Regions from separate parts of the Aurantivibrio plasticivorans genome, predicted to be linked through region 1. Evidence: predicted binding sites of a transcription regulator. Region 1 holds the regulator's gene; each other region holds the start of a gene.
What was found. The regulator sigma-54, encoded in region 1, starts transcription at its own class of promoters, with help from an activator protein. The targets are predictions, from matches to a motif close to TGGCACANNNNTTGCNNT.
Positions count from the first base shown of each region.

Region 2: a site for sigma-54 is predicted at 3,252-3,269, ahead of ACZ5NB_RS11215 (flagellar basal body-associated FliL family protein). Genes of this name have one in related genera too.
Region 3: a site for sigma-54 is predicted at 2,641-2,658, ahead of ACZ5NB_RS11565 (flagellar brake protein). Genes of this name have one in related genera too.

Region 1 covers NZ_AP036020.1:2,764,454-2,769,279, reverse strand. Annotated here, with positions in the region: gene rapZ (RNase adapter RapZ) at 1-619, opposite strand, end outside; gene ACZ5NB_RS12440 (PTS sugar transporter subunit IIA) at 708-1,169, opposite strand; gene hpf (ribosome hibernation-promoting factor, HPF/YfiA family) at 1,196-1,486, opposite strand; gene ACZ5NB_RS12430 (RNA polymerase factor sigma-54) at 1,675-3,231, opposite strand; gene lptB (LPS export ABC transporter ATP-binding protein) at 3,541-4,266, opposite strand; gene lptA (lipopolysaccharide transport periplasmic protein LptA) at 4,270-4,803, opposite strand; gene lptC (LPS export ABC transporter periplasmic protein LptC) at 4,815-4,826, opposite strand, start outside.
Region 2 covers NZ_AP036020.1:2,484,784-2,489,609, reverse strand. Annotated here, with positions in the region: gene ACZ5NB_RS11230 (DUF4180 domain-containing protein) at 1-41, shown strand, start outside; gene ACZ5NB_RS11225 (hypothetical protein) at 183-1,220, opposite strand; gene ACZ5NB_RS11220 (flagellar hook-length control protein FliK) at 1,496-3,133, shown strand; gene ACZ5NB_RS11215 (flagellar basal body-associated FliL family protein) at 3,316-3,852, shown strand; gene fliM (flagellar motor switch protein FliM) at 3,865-4,826, shown strand, end outside.
Region 3 covers NZ_AP036020.1:2,560,197-2,565,022, reverse strand. Annotated here, with positions in the region: gene ACZ5NB_RS11575 (STAS domain-containing protein) at 1-80, shown strand, start outside; gene ACZ5NB_RS11570 (SpoIIE family protein phosphatase) at 134-1,798, shown strand; gene ACZ5NB_RS11565 (flagellar brake protein) at 1,773-2,426, opposite strand; gene ttcA (tRNA 2-thiocytidine(32) synthetase TtcA) at 2,943-3,890, shown strand; gene ACZ5NB_RS11555 (hypothetical protein) at 3,934-4,302, shown strand; gene ACZ5NB_RS11550 (hypothetical protein) at 4,464-4,826, shown strand, end outside.

The DNA.
Region 1 (4,826 bases):
CATTAAAGTTCCGCAAGTGCGGCTTCCAATACGGGTTTGGTAGGCAGCGCACGTCGTAGACAATTTCAGCGTCAGCCGGTATTCCGTGTTTGAAGCCGAAAGACTCAAACAAAATAGACATTTCTGAAGCATCTGCGCCAAGTACACGGGTTTTAATGAGATCACGGAGCTCATGCAAATTTAGGCTAGTTGTGTCGATAACTAGATCTGACAGATCTGCGATGGGTTCGAGTAAGGAGCGCTCGGCGTGAATGGCTTGTTTGAGGTCTGTATTTTCATCACTCAGGGGGTGTTTTCTACGTGTTTCACTGTAACGTTGAATGAGAATGTTGTTTTTTGCATCGAGAAAAACTATCTCACATTTAACCCCTAGTGCTTCGATCGCTGTGAGAGTTTGTGGAAACTGTTTTAAGTCTTGCCAGGTGTTTCTGGCATCAATGCTGATAGCAAATTTTTGGTGACCATCACCATCGGGGTTAAGCGTCTTTATATGGTCAACTAATTGCGGTAGCAAGGAAGCTGGTAGGTTGTCCACGCACGTGAAACCAGCATCTTCGAGAAGGTGTAGCGCGGTACTCTTGCCTGAGCCGGAATGGCCGCTAATGACAATCAAACGCATAATTGAAACCTTTTAGCTCCATTAGGTTGAGCCTTAGAGTTTGCTCAAAAGGCGCTGGCCCGGTTATCGATACCGATTATTTATTTCGTTAGATATCGTTAAATACTTCGGTGGCACATTTGAATAAAGATTCATCGCTATTGGCCCGCCTGATGATATTAAGATTAGACGGATTACTAAACGCTTGCGCTAGTAGAGACAGGGTTTGCAGGTGCTGATTCTCCGCTTCGTCGGGCACCAGCAACGCAAACACGATATCTACTGGGGAATCATCAATTGCTTCAAATTCAATCGCCGTATCGAGAGTGAATAAGACGCCCACGGCATTGGCTAAGTTTTTGACCCGACAATGCGGTATTGCAATACCTTGCCCAATACCAGTAGAGCCTAGTCTCTCTCGATTCACTAGTTCTCTGAATAATTCATCCGACGAGAGTGCCGGGTAGTCTTCTGCGATTTTTTTTGCTGTTTCTTCCAAAACCCGCTTCTTGCTGCCACCAGCAATGTGGCAACAAGTGCGAGAGGGGGAGAGTATCTTGCTAATGTCCATAGGTTGGTTAACTGCTCGCGAGACGACTAGCGATGGCTACGTTGCTTTTCTTTGTGCTTAATGAGCTGTCGGTCAAGCTTGTCTGACAGAAGATCGATCGCAGCGTATAAATCTTCATTGCTAGAATCCGCAAAAAAATCTTTACCGCTAACGTGTACAGTGGCTTCTGCTTTTTGCTCCAGCTTGTCGACTGACAAGATAACGTTAACCGACGTAATCTGGTCGCTGTGTCGGTTGAGTTTGTCGAGTTTGTTGGCGACATAATCTTTAATGGAGTCGGTGAGATCGAGGTGATGGCCACTGATGTTTAATTGCATAGTGCAGCTCCTAATTGTGTAGGGGAACTCTGTCCGTTATATGACAATAATTGATTGTTTTGCGGGTCACATTACATACTTGGGGCGTTGACTCCTGTTGGATATAAGCCTCTTTGCCTAAGTAGGCGCTATGACTGTAGCGGAAGTAAGGTCGCGACAAATGTGTCGAGTTAATCGCTGGATACTTTTCACACAAGCCGTTTGCGTTCGTTAGAAGCGGGAATGTTTAGAGACTCCCGATACTTGGCTATAGTGCGTCTTGCTACTTGAATACCTTGCTCGGCCAATAGTTCGGCAATTTTACTATCACTGAGTGGTTTTTTCGGATTTTCCGCAACAACCAGTTTCTTAATTATAGCGCGGATAGCGGTAGATGAGCATTCTCCGCCGCTGTCGGTACTGACATGACTAGAGAAAAAATATTTTAGCTCAAATATCCCCTGTGGCGTGTGCATATACTTTTGCGTTGTCACACGGGAAATAGTGGATTCATGCATCCCCACCGCCTCAGCAACGTCGTGAAGAACTAGTGGCTTCATCGCCTCTGGACCATAGTCTAAGAAACCGCGTTGCTTTTCTACGATACAGGTGGCAACTTTTAACAAGGTTTCGTTACGGCTATGCAAACTTTTTAGAAACCATCGCGCTTCCTGCAAATTATCTCTCAAGAAGGTGTTGTCACTACTATTGTCGGCTCGCTTAATCAATGCAGAATAGGCTGGGTTGATACGCAGCTTAGGTGCGATATCAGGATTTAGCTTCACTGCCCACCGGTCGTCCTCTTTACTGACGAATACATCCGGTACGACATATTCGGTTTCCCCAGCGTTAATTTGTTCACCTGGGCGAGGGTTTAAGCTTTGAATTAATAAAATCGTATCGCGTAGTTCCGCTTCTTTGAGCTTTGTTTTACGCATTAATTGTTTGTAATCTCGACTACCGAGCAATGCTAGGTGGTCTTTGACGACGACGAAGGCGTCTTTTAAATAAGGTGTATCTTCAGCGAACTGTTTCAGCTGGATGAGTAGGGACTCTTGGAGGTCGTGAGCACAAACACCGGGTGGGTCAAATTGTTGCAGTCGATGTAAAACGGCATTGACTTCATCTTCTTCGAGTTCTTCCAGGCTATCTTCGATACCGTGAAATATCTCATTGGTGGTTTGAGAAAGGAAACCAGACGGCTCAACAGCATCAAGAATTGACATGGCGATGACGCGGTCTCGATCAGACATTGGCGTCAAATTAAGCTGCCACATTAGGTGATCGTATAGAGACTCTGTGACAGTACGCCGGGAGTCGTAATCGTAGTCTTCGTCTTCAGGGCCACTAGCGACAGGGCCTGTTGACGGTTGGTAGATATCGTCCCAACTGGTATCGACTGGAAGTTCATTGGGGATTTCATTATTCCAGTCTGACTCAGGGTAATCTTGCGAGTCATCACTTGAATTGGGTGCGCTATTCTCGAAATTATCGTTGTTATAAAGGTCTTGAGGGTCATTGGCGGAGTCGCCATCGGATGTACTGGTTGCTTCGCTGGTATTCTCCGAATTTGAATCAGTATCACCGCTGCCTCCATCCGAACCTGAATCATCTTCAGATATCTCCAACATTGGATTGGAATCTAGCGCATCTTGGATCTCTTGCTGTAAATCCAAGGTGGACAGTTGCAGAAGCTTAATTGCTTGCTGCAATTGCGGTGTCATTGTGAGCTGTTGGCCCAGCTTAAGTTGAAGCGATTGTTTCATAGATGACGGCGACTGCGTTGCACTTTAACTTGCCAAGCACAACTTCGGTTTGATAGTGCGAGCGTTGACAAGATCTTGTTGCTCAACCGTGAGACTTGGCTTTCCCTTAATTTACATCAGCTAAATTGTCTAGAAAGGATGTGCCAATTTGGAACCCCTGACTAAGTGTAGACAGGCTACCGCGACGCGGCAATCTTGACAAGCAATGTTTATGCCTGTGGTCAAAAAATCGCTTATTTAATGAAAATTGGTTTGTAAAAAACGCGGTTAATAGCGAATTAGACGTTGACTTGAGGCGTGTCGATAGGCCTATAGACGAAAATGTTCGCCCAGATAAACTTTGCGAACTTTCTGGTTGTTCAGAACTTGTTCGGGGCTACCCGACTCGATGATATGACCTTCACTAACAATGAAAGCGCGCTCGCAAATATCGAGCGTTTCTCTTACATTGTGATCGGTAATGAGCACGCCGATACCGCGTTCTTTTAGGTGAGTGATGATGCCTTTGATGTCGTTAACGGATATTGGGTCAACGCCCGCGAAGGGTTCGTCCAACAAAATAAAGGCAGGATCAGTGGCTAACGCTCGCGCAATTTCCACTCGACGGCGTTCGCCGCCTGATAACGCCATGCCTAGGCTGTCGCGTAAGTGGGTGATATTGAACTCGACTAACAATTCCTCCATTTTGTGGAGGCGCTGTTTACGATTGAGTTGGGGGCGCGTCTCGAGAATACTGAGAATATTGTCAGCGACCGATAACTTGCGAAAAACCGAAGCCTCTTGAGGTAAATAGCCTATGCCCGCTTTAGCGCGATCATGCATAGCAAATTGAGTAATATTGAGGTCGTCGATGAAGATCTCGCCACGCAAAGGTTTAATCAGGCCTGCGATCATATAAAAACAGGTTGTTTTCCCTGCACCGTTTGGGCCGAGTAAGCCGACTACCTCTCGAGCAGATACAGACACCGAAACATCTGAAACCACATCTCTCCCTTTATAGCGCTTAGCAAGGTTTTCGGCACGAAGAGTGGACATTGGCTACTCCGCTTTATTGTTAGATGGCGGTTGTTCGTCACTCGCGCCACGGTTGCGCGGAGGGCTAACCAGTTTGATAGTGTCGTCGCCGGCTTCTGCTTCTACCAGGGAGCTACTGACATCGTAGAACAGCTTGGCTGCGGTGATGGTTGTACCGCTTTGCTCAAATACAGCGTTACCTGAAATTAAAACTTGCTCGCTGCCCACTCGGTACTCAATGTGGTTACCCTTAACCGTTATTACGCCTTGATCGCTTGATGGCTGCTGTTGCAGTGTGGCAGGTTCGCCAATGGCAATAATTTTGTTGGGGTTATTGATGTTGCCGTGCGCGGTCAATTCGTCTGACATGATTTTCAGTGAGCCCTGAGTGACGACGACGTTCTTAGAATAAGTGGCGACCTCATTCGCAGTATCAATGCGCATACGGCCTTGCATTTCGATATCAATCTCTTGGTCTTTATCTGTTGGTAGCGCCAGCACTGGCTGGGCGATGAGCCAAAGGCTCAGTGCCATAAATGTTTGATGAAGACGGCACATTAGGTCAATCCTTACTCAGTTTC
Region 2 (4,826 bases), 280 kb from region 1:
TCGACTCCGTTGCAGCCGCTGAAAGCTGGCTTGAGTTATGATTTACAGCGTCGTAATGGTTAAATATAGATGGCATTGTTAAATTAAATATGGCTTTTGATTATTGTAAAAAATATAAAAAAGGCGTTTGAGAAAACTCAAACGCCTTTTTTAACACACTATGAATGACTTATAACATAAAACTACTTGCCTGTTTTCTCTCGTTCTTCTTTCCGAGCACCACGTAATATGCCTGGAAGCGCATAGTTCCCCTCGTGGCAAGCATACTCAAAGATTTGCTCGTCATCTTTAGTTAATGTCATTTCACCTTTCCAAGGCTTACTGTAAAAAATAGGATCGTCGACGGTGAATTCATAGAGCATTTCTTTTTCGCCAACACGAGTGAAACGTTCAATCACTGTTCCTTTTTCTGATAACGGAAATGCCCCACGAGTTTCTTGAATAGGGTGTACGTTTTGAGTTTCGACAACTAATGTATCACCTTCCCATTGTCCCACTGAGCTACCAAACCATTCTTTGACTGCCGCTGGATTGTGCTGCCCATTCAGATCAATGATGCGAGCATCATGATTCATTTCTACCATAATCATCACGTGATTGGGGGTTTGTACAAATTGGTAATGATTGTTGTACATCACATTGTTAAGCGGCGGACCACCTGAGCTACCGAAACTTATGAGACAGCGGTCTCCGACCGGACGAACTTCTGGGCCGTCAAACATTCCTACCCGGCCATTTTTTCCATTACCGGTGGGTCTGAAAGCAGCCATTCTGGCCATCCGGCCTTCTTTGGAGTAGGGAATTTGCCCATCTTCTGGCTCAATAATCCAAGAAGAACGGTATTCACCTTTCACTATGCCGTAAGTAGAACCCGGATCAATCCAAAAGTTGTTATAGCCTTTGTTTGTGTCGCCGTCGTTTGGCGGTGGTGCATTCGGGTCGGTTCGCTTATTGTCTTCGCGTAAACGGCGGTTGTAGTAGGAGTTGTAAGTGATTTCTTCAATTTTCGACTTTGGTATCACAAGGTCTTCGAACTCTGCCGGGCGAGTCATACGCGTCAGCGATGCGTTGGTCCATACGCCTTGCAAGTCGGGTTTTCCATCTGCCATACGAGGTATTGTGTAGTTTTCAGCGACGCTAGTAGTAGTCATTAGTGCGCTAATGACTACACTAGGCAAAAGCCTAACTAAGTAGCGTATCGTCTCGCGTGACGCTTTCATTTTTCTAACTCCTGAATTCATCGTTCGTCTAAATTGCGGGAAAACCGCACAATTGCTTTTGTTTTTCAAATTATTGTTTTTGGCTTTTCAATCGGTAAGGTGACCATGACCTAGTTTAATCGTGACCTAGTTTATTTAAGCCACGTTCATTAGGTTAACTCATCGGTTTTTGATCTGGCACTGCCTTTGCACTTCTTCTCATAGAATTTAAATACCCGCTATTAGATATAGTGGTAGCAGCATCTTGTGTATAGCGTTGTAAGGAGTCTACTGAAATGGGCGCAACACCAAACTCGACTGATTTTATATTGTCACTGAATGCTAACCCTGTGGTGAAAGTAAACCCAGAAAACAAGACTCGTGTCGTGGATAAAGCGCCTTCTGAGTCCGGTAAACGCTTTCACGAGGTGCTCCGTGATCGATCCGAACAACCCAATAAAACAACAGGTAGTGCGTCGCAAGTTGCTGAAAAATCAGAAAAAAAAGGCGTTCAAGAGAAAGATAATCCATCTTCACCGAATCATTCTAGCGAAGTAAAGTCATCAGCAAATGAAGCGCGCAAAAGCGACGACCTTAGTGAAAATGCGAATAGTGAACGACAAAATAAGTCGGCGGACCACGATGTAAAAGCCGCAACGGAAAATAAATCTTATGATGCCACTGAAGAACAAGGTGGCGCGCACAGCGCGCCGCACCAAGCGAATACGGATGACGATACGCCGCGGGGTATTTTTCAGCCTGAAGGCAATAGTTTGCCGCAACAGCGACAAGATTTACCTGCCTCACTAAGTATCCCCGCTATGCATGACAGCCTGTCGGAATTAAACCTCAACGGGCTAAATGCCATTCAGGAGTTGACACCACAGCAATTGGAGGCATTAGAGGACCTAGTTGAAGGTGGGGTCCCCTTAGCAGAAGCTATCGCTCAAATACTTCAACCGATAGGTGAAAACACTAACCTTAGTACAACAAGCACTGTTGCCAATGAGCCGCAGACTCACATACCGATAGAAGCCGTTGATAGCGTATTTGAAAATGGTAACTCTCAGACGCAAGCCAAAGATCTTGCCAGTGAACGAGCGGTTAACGATCTTGTTCACGCCGAAGTAGGCCCCAAGAAGCCAGGTGTGGAAACCTTCGGAAATACCAACGCCATGCCAAACTCAGGCCGCTCTCATCTAATGTCTACGGGGCAAGGGGCTAGCGACCTTATCAGTACCACCGCGCAGTCGCCTGAAAGCAGTCGAGTGGCAGAGGTGGTACCCACTGCCGCTACCTTGTCAGAAGCCCTCAGAAACAACATGAAACAGGATCTCAGGTCTGTCGATCTATTAGGTAAGTCGCAAGCGGTGGATGGCAAGTCAGCTCTTGCTGACAATGGTTCTACTATGGCGATGACAATCAAGCCTCTCGCCGCCGATGGGAAGTGGGGACAGACCTTACAAACCCTCCACCAAGTAGGTGGAGGGGAGGACGGCGTTGGGCCCTCAGTTAAATTGCCGGTACTGGCCAGTAATCGAGAATGGGGGCAGGCCATGGCTGACAAGATGTTTTGGCTAGCCAGTCAGAAAGTGCAGTCTGCAGAGGTTCGGCTGGATCCGCCAGAACTTGGGCCGTTGCAGGTTAAGATTGCTGTAAATCAAGATACCGCCAGTATTAGTTTCGTCAGTCATAACGCCAGCGTTCGTGACATGCTAGATCAAAATGCTTTTCGATTAAGAGAAATGTTCGAACAGGGAGGCTTAAATCTAGTCGATGTTGATGTGTCAGGCCGCGATTCTGGGCACGAGGCGCAGGACGATAACACCGATGGTGGAATTACTTCTGGGATGCCAGGTGAGGGCGATTCAGTGAATAGCAGCGATGAACCCGCTACATTAGAACTACTCAACCTCGTGGACTATTACGTTTAGCGTACAGCCATCGCAAAACGTGGAACGCTAAATTCTAGGCGGTAAGATTTTTCAAATCTGCCGCTCATCCTCCCTCCCTCTCAAACTTACCCCATTTAGAAACCCAATTGTCTCCCGCTGGCATTTTTTTTGCTCTTACTGTGAATAACGGATGTTATTCAATAAAACGACAGGAAATTGACATGGCAGATGAGGACGATACAGAAGACACCGGTGAAGGCGAAGAAGGGTCCGGTGGCGGCAAGAAAAAGCTCAGTATTCTTGCGGCGATCATTCTTGTGCTCATCATTATCTCTGTGGTTGGCACATTATTCGCGCTAGATATGTTCACGGGTGCTGAAGATGAAATGGTTGAAGCTGAAATGATTGAAGAAGTTCCCGAGGAAGATCAAGGACCAAAACCTGCGATCTACTTTCCACTCAAGCCGCCTATCATCGTCAATTTTCAAGCGCGCGGTAGACAACGCTTTCTTCAGGCCGAGTTAACGCTGATGACCCGAGATGAGACAGTTATTAGCGCGATAGAAACTCACATGCCAGCAATACGAAATGCACTGGTACTACTGTTTGGTGGCCAGGTTTACGAAGATCTCCAAACACACGAAGGCAAAGAAAAGTTACAAGAAGCGGCGCGGGAAGAAATTCAAGCGCTTTTAGAAAAGGAAATTGGGGACGCTGGCATAGAACAAGTACTTTTTACCAGCTTCGTGATGCAGTAATCGAGAGCTAACATGCAAGATCTACTATCACAAGACGAAATCGATGCGCTCCTTCATGGTGTTGATGATGGCGAGATTGAAACTGAAAATGATGTTGAGCAGGGCGGCGTTAAATCCTACGACTTAACAAGCCAAGACCGCATTGTCCGCGGTCGTATGCCGACACTGGAAATGATCAACGAGCGCTTTGCACGTTATACCCGTATTAGCATGTTTAATTTATTGCGCCGTACAGCCGATGTGTCGGTCGGTGGTATTCAGATTCAAAAATTCGGTGAATACGTGCACACCCTTTATGTTCCTACCAGTTTAAATATGGTGAAATTTCGGCCTCTAAGGGGTACATCGCTCATCATTTTTGACGCCAAGTTAGTCTTTAAATTGGTTGATAATTTTTTTGGTGGCGATGGCCGTCATGCGAAAATTGAAGGTAGGGAATTTACGCCAACCGAACTTCGCGTAGTTCAAATTGTGTTGCAGCAGGCATTCATTGATTTGGCTGAAGCTTGGAAAGCGGTAATGGATATCGACTTCGAATATGTGAATTCTGAAGTGAACCCTTCAATGGCCAATATCGTTAGTCCTAGTGAAGTCGTGGTCGTTAGCACTTTCCATGTAGAGCTAGATGGTGGTGGTGGTGAGCTACATATTACGATTCCGTACTCCACCATTGAACCCATTAGGGAAATGCTCGACGCTGGTTTGCAAACGGATTCTGACGAGTCTGACGATCGATGGGTGAATGCATTGCGTAACGATATTATGGATGCGCGAGTGGATCTAGAAACAGATGTCGTTAAGCGGGAAATTCCGCTTAGAGAAATAATGGAGTTAAAAACCGGTGATGTGATACCCGTAGAAATGCCGGATTTTCATGTTGTTACCGCTAATGGAATTCCCATGTTTAAAAGTCGCATAGGGCAATGTAATGGCAATTTGTCGCTCAAAATAGACGAAGTGATTAAACGAGTGCA
Region 3 (4,826 bases), 200 kb from region 1:
TTAAATTAATTAACCCTAACAACGACATAAGAAAAATATTCATGATCTCTCGGTTTGATAAAAAGTTTGATATTAGTTAACACATCATAAACTCATTATTTAAAGCTTCTGTAGTTAGAGTTAAGAGTAGATTGTGAAAATATTGATTGTAGATGATCACCGATACAACCGGGAGCTTTTAGCGTTTATGCTGGATGACCATGGATATCGGTATGCGCAAGCCGAAAATGGTCAGGTCGCTGTCGACACCTATCGCGATGACCCCGATATTGACTTGATATTGATGGATATCAACATGCCTGTCATGGACGGTTACGCCGCTGCCATGGCAATTAAAGATATAGCAAAAGATAACCTAATTCCCATACTATTCGTTACGGCACTTGATGATGAGGAGACGTTGGCCCGTTGCTTAGAAATAGGCGGTGATGATTTTGTGCCAAAACCTGTGAATGAAAACGTATTGCTCGCGAAGATACGTGCTCATCAGAGGTCCGTCAAATTACACAATCAACTTAAGGCCAGCAACGAATCGTTAAGTTATCACCGCCGTGTAATGGATCGAGAGCACAAAATTGTTGAAACCGTGTTTAGCAATGGAATGCAGCGCATGGAGCAACATTGTAATAATGTTAATTTCCATGTTTCGCCAATGTCCATGTTCAACGGAGACCTGTTGTTGATTTCTCGCAGTCCTCTCGGTGGCGTGTATGTGCTTCTTGGGGACTTTACTGGGCATGGTTTATCTGCCGCAATAGGGTGCCTTCCTGTATCCGATATTTTTTATGCTATGGCGCAAAAGAAAGCCGGAATAGGTCATATAGCTCGAGAAATTAATAGAAAGCTGCAAAATATTTTGCCTCCGAACATGTTTTTCTGTGCCAGCATTTTGGAACTGGATAGGTCCGGTGATCGCCTTACGGCCTGGTGTGGTGGAATGAATGATATGTTGTTGTTAAATCAGCGAGGAAAAATAGTTCGTAAAGTTCAATCACAACATATGCCACTAGGCGTATTGTCCGATAGTGAATTTGAAGATTCGGTAGAGCTCATTACCCCCGTCTCAGGTTTGAGAATATACTCCTATACCGATGGTATTGTGGAAGCGGTCAATGGGGCTGGCGAAATGTATGGTGAACAGCGTTTCATTAGCTTTTTGGAAACAACACGTGGACCATCCGTCGATGCAATCTCTGACGAAATAGAGCGCTACCATGAAGGTACCGCCCAAACCGATGATATTTCCTTGGTTGAGATTATTGGTAAACCCGTAACTTTCGGTGGTGAAATTCAGGGCGATAATGAAAAAAGTAAGCCCATATGCCTGCCTTGGAATATAGTCCTTAAATTAACCGCTGAACAGCTCCGCAACACGAATACTATTGAGCAAATCGTTAGGCTCATTAGTAGTGTGCAGTTTGCTAAAGATCATAGAGACGTTTTGTTTACAATTATCAGTGAACTTTATAACAACTCCTTAGAGCATGGCCTATTAAAGCTAGATTCGGCGATCAAAAATGAAGAAGATGGTTTTTCTCGGTACTATCAGATGCGTAAAGCATTGCTCGACGGGCTATCCGATGGGGAATTAGAGATTAAGGTTTGGGTGGCCGAGAATGAATGCCTTAATATTCAATTGACTGATAGCGGAGACGGGTTCGATTATTCGGTGATGAGTAATGGCGCAGGAGATCAGCTCGCTCATTCCCGCGGCTTAAACTTACTCATGTCTCTGTGCGAGAACATCTACTATTCGAATGGTGGCCGGACCGTTACCGTATCTTATCCGCTGCATTGATGAGCGTTGTATTTCCAGCTTCGAGTTGATAGCAGACATAATTTTGTATTTTTATCTTATCACTGACCGCAATGTTTCTCAGTGAAATGCTCAGTAGGGTGTGTTCGTAGGGCCGTCTAGCGAAGCGCGATGTCTTAAGCTCGGCGGCGCATTCAAGACGGACTGCGTTATCTAAATTAAACTGTAACTTGTTAAAGTAGCAACCGCGTGACAGTTGGGACGCCAAATTGCCTGCAATCGCGAGCCGTGCTCCTCCTGCTGATAAATTGATAATTTTTGCACTCCAAGGAATACCTATCGGAGAGGTTACGCGACAGATCGCATTATGGCCTGCGTCGGGCTGCCACCTGGGATATAAGCGTCGGGATCGATAACCAATCTCGGCAGGGAGTGTGATACCAACAAGGGGGTATCGGTCGTCGGTAATGATTTTTACGTGGCCCTGAAAGTTTAGAATCTGGCCGTGTTGACGATGCTGTATCGTCAGTTTGTCGCCAATTTTGACTGGCTCATAGATGTTCTCTGGGGTAAAGCTATCTAGCCACAGTGTATCGTCCCATACATCGATGCCGACAATCATGCTCTGGTAGCTGTTGGGGTGAAAACCATCTAGGATGTCTACGGCCAAGAGTTGTCTAGTTTGCTGGAGTTGGAACAATGGAGCAAGTCGCTCCTGAACTGATTCTCGCTCGAGAGCTCGATGCTGACTTGACTGTGTGGAGTGCTGCCTGTCTTTTTGAAAAAGACTCATTAACGATGATGCCTGACGATACATAAAGAATGATGCTCCAAAATATCCGCTGCTATTAAGCGAGACTCAAAAAGTGTTGCCTAAGTTCGTTAGAGCAATCAATATGCCAATGCAAGGCGCTGTCACGGCCATGGTTGCCGGAGTATAGGTTGACTCGAAGCGGCAGAGGTTTGCCTCAATCTGGCTAGGTTGGGTCCGTCTCTACTGATAGCGACTAATATTCACCGCCAACGGTGCCGGAATGTTGTCACGGGCTAAATAGCGCGTGCCGAAAATGCGACACTGAGTGATTCGCGTATTTAACCATTCAAACTCTCGTCAATTACCCCTACAATACACGCCATTCTTAAGTTCTGCCTTTTGGTTGCATAATTAACTTTTTAATTGGACATTATGGTTAATACAGAGTTATTGTCGGGGGTCTCAAGCGCAAAGGAACGCTTGGAGTTCAATAAACTGCAAAAGCGTTTACGCCGCCATGTGGGCACCGCTATTGTCGATTTTAAAATGATCGAAGATGGCGATAAGGTCATGGTGTGTTTGTCTGGAGGGAAAGACTCTTTCTGCATGCTTGACATCTTACTCAATCTGCAGAAAACCGCGCCGATTGAGTTCGACGTTGTTGCGGTGAACATGGATCAAAAGCAGCCGGGTTTTCCTGAGCATGTACTTCCAGAATACCTCGATCGTCTAGGCGTTCCCTACCATATCGTTGAGCGTGATACCTACAGCGTGGTCAAAGAAGTTGTACCTGAAGGTAAGACGACATGTGGCCTGTGTTCTAGGCTTCGCCGTGGGACGCTATATGGTTTTGCTGAAAAAATTGGGGCGACCAAAGTTGCGTTAGGGCACCATAAAGATGATATTGTTGAGACCTTGTTTCTCAATTTGTTTTATGGCGGTCGTTTAAAAGCCATGCCACCTAAACTGCTGTCGGATGACAAACGTAACATTGTCATTCGCCCTTTAGCGTACTGTCGCGAGAAAGATTTGATTCGCTACGCCGACGCTAAACAGTTCCCAATAATTCCCTGTAATTTGTGCGGATCTCAAGAGAATCTACAGCGGCAAAACATTAAACATATGTTGATGGGCTGGGAAAAAGAGTTTCCAGGGCGCACAGAAACGATATTCTCTGCCTTGCAAAAGGTGTCTCCATCGCAATTGGCTGACAGAGAGTTGTTTAATTTCGCTGACCTTATGATCGATCGCAGTACTGAACCTAACTATGACTTATCCTTAATCGAAAGCTTTGAAGGTGCGGAGGCGCAACGAGTACCAGAGGGTGGTCGGTCCGACAGCACCGGTGTTGAAGAATTTATTCCGCACGTGCGACTTTAATGTTACAGTCCGCGTTGCAACTGATTCAGCCAAAAGTAAGTCAATGAAGTCTCCGTTATTCGACGTAATCTACATCGATAAATTTCGCGACCCCAGTGAGGTCTCTCGCTTTAATCGTCAAGCTAAACAGCGTTTTAATTTGTCTGATGGTGCGCTCCATATGCTCAGTGCGGGTGACCCAATCCTAATCAAAAAACGCCAAGGCAAAAAACAGGCAGAGTCTTATAGGCAAGTGATTGAAAGTATTGGCGGCGTATGTTGGTACCAACCGGCGGCAGATGATGGCAAGTACCATGATCGTCGACACGTTCAGCGCCGCGGGCTTTTAGATCGGCGCAAATGCTATCGTGCCAGCAGCGTGCTGTCTGATCGCCGTTGTAACCGCGGCCGCAGATCATCGGATCGTAGTTAGCTTGTCGTTTCTCGGTTGTAATACAGCTTGTCATCCCTTCTTAAAGTAACGTCTCTACTCTCTCATTTCTTAATCGTAATTTTTAGTTTTCCGGGACTGCAAACTCGCTGATAGCCAGCTATATTGATTAAAGCGGTGGATTTAACACAGGAGAACTATGCATGTTAAAGCAAAATTACGAAGTGCTTTACGTCGATAAATTTAACAGCGCCCAGGAAGCGGCAGCCACGCGAGCAAGTTTATGTAAAACATTCGGGCTTAAACCGCACCAGTGGGACCGTATGTCGTCTGGTGACCCCGTGGTAATTAAGAAGGGTGTCGCTTACGATGAAGCCGAGCGGTACCTTAAAGCAATAGCTCAAGCCGGGGGGACGGCCTGGGTGCAAGAGCTGGATGCCGATGGCAATCATATTGAGCGACGCACGATGAAGCGTCGGCAGCTCTTTGATCGCCGCGCGGTCTACAGAGCCTCATCCATTCAGCCTGACCGGCGCCAATCTAGGGGACGCCGCAGTACAGATAAG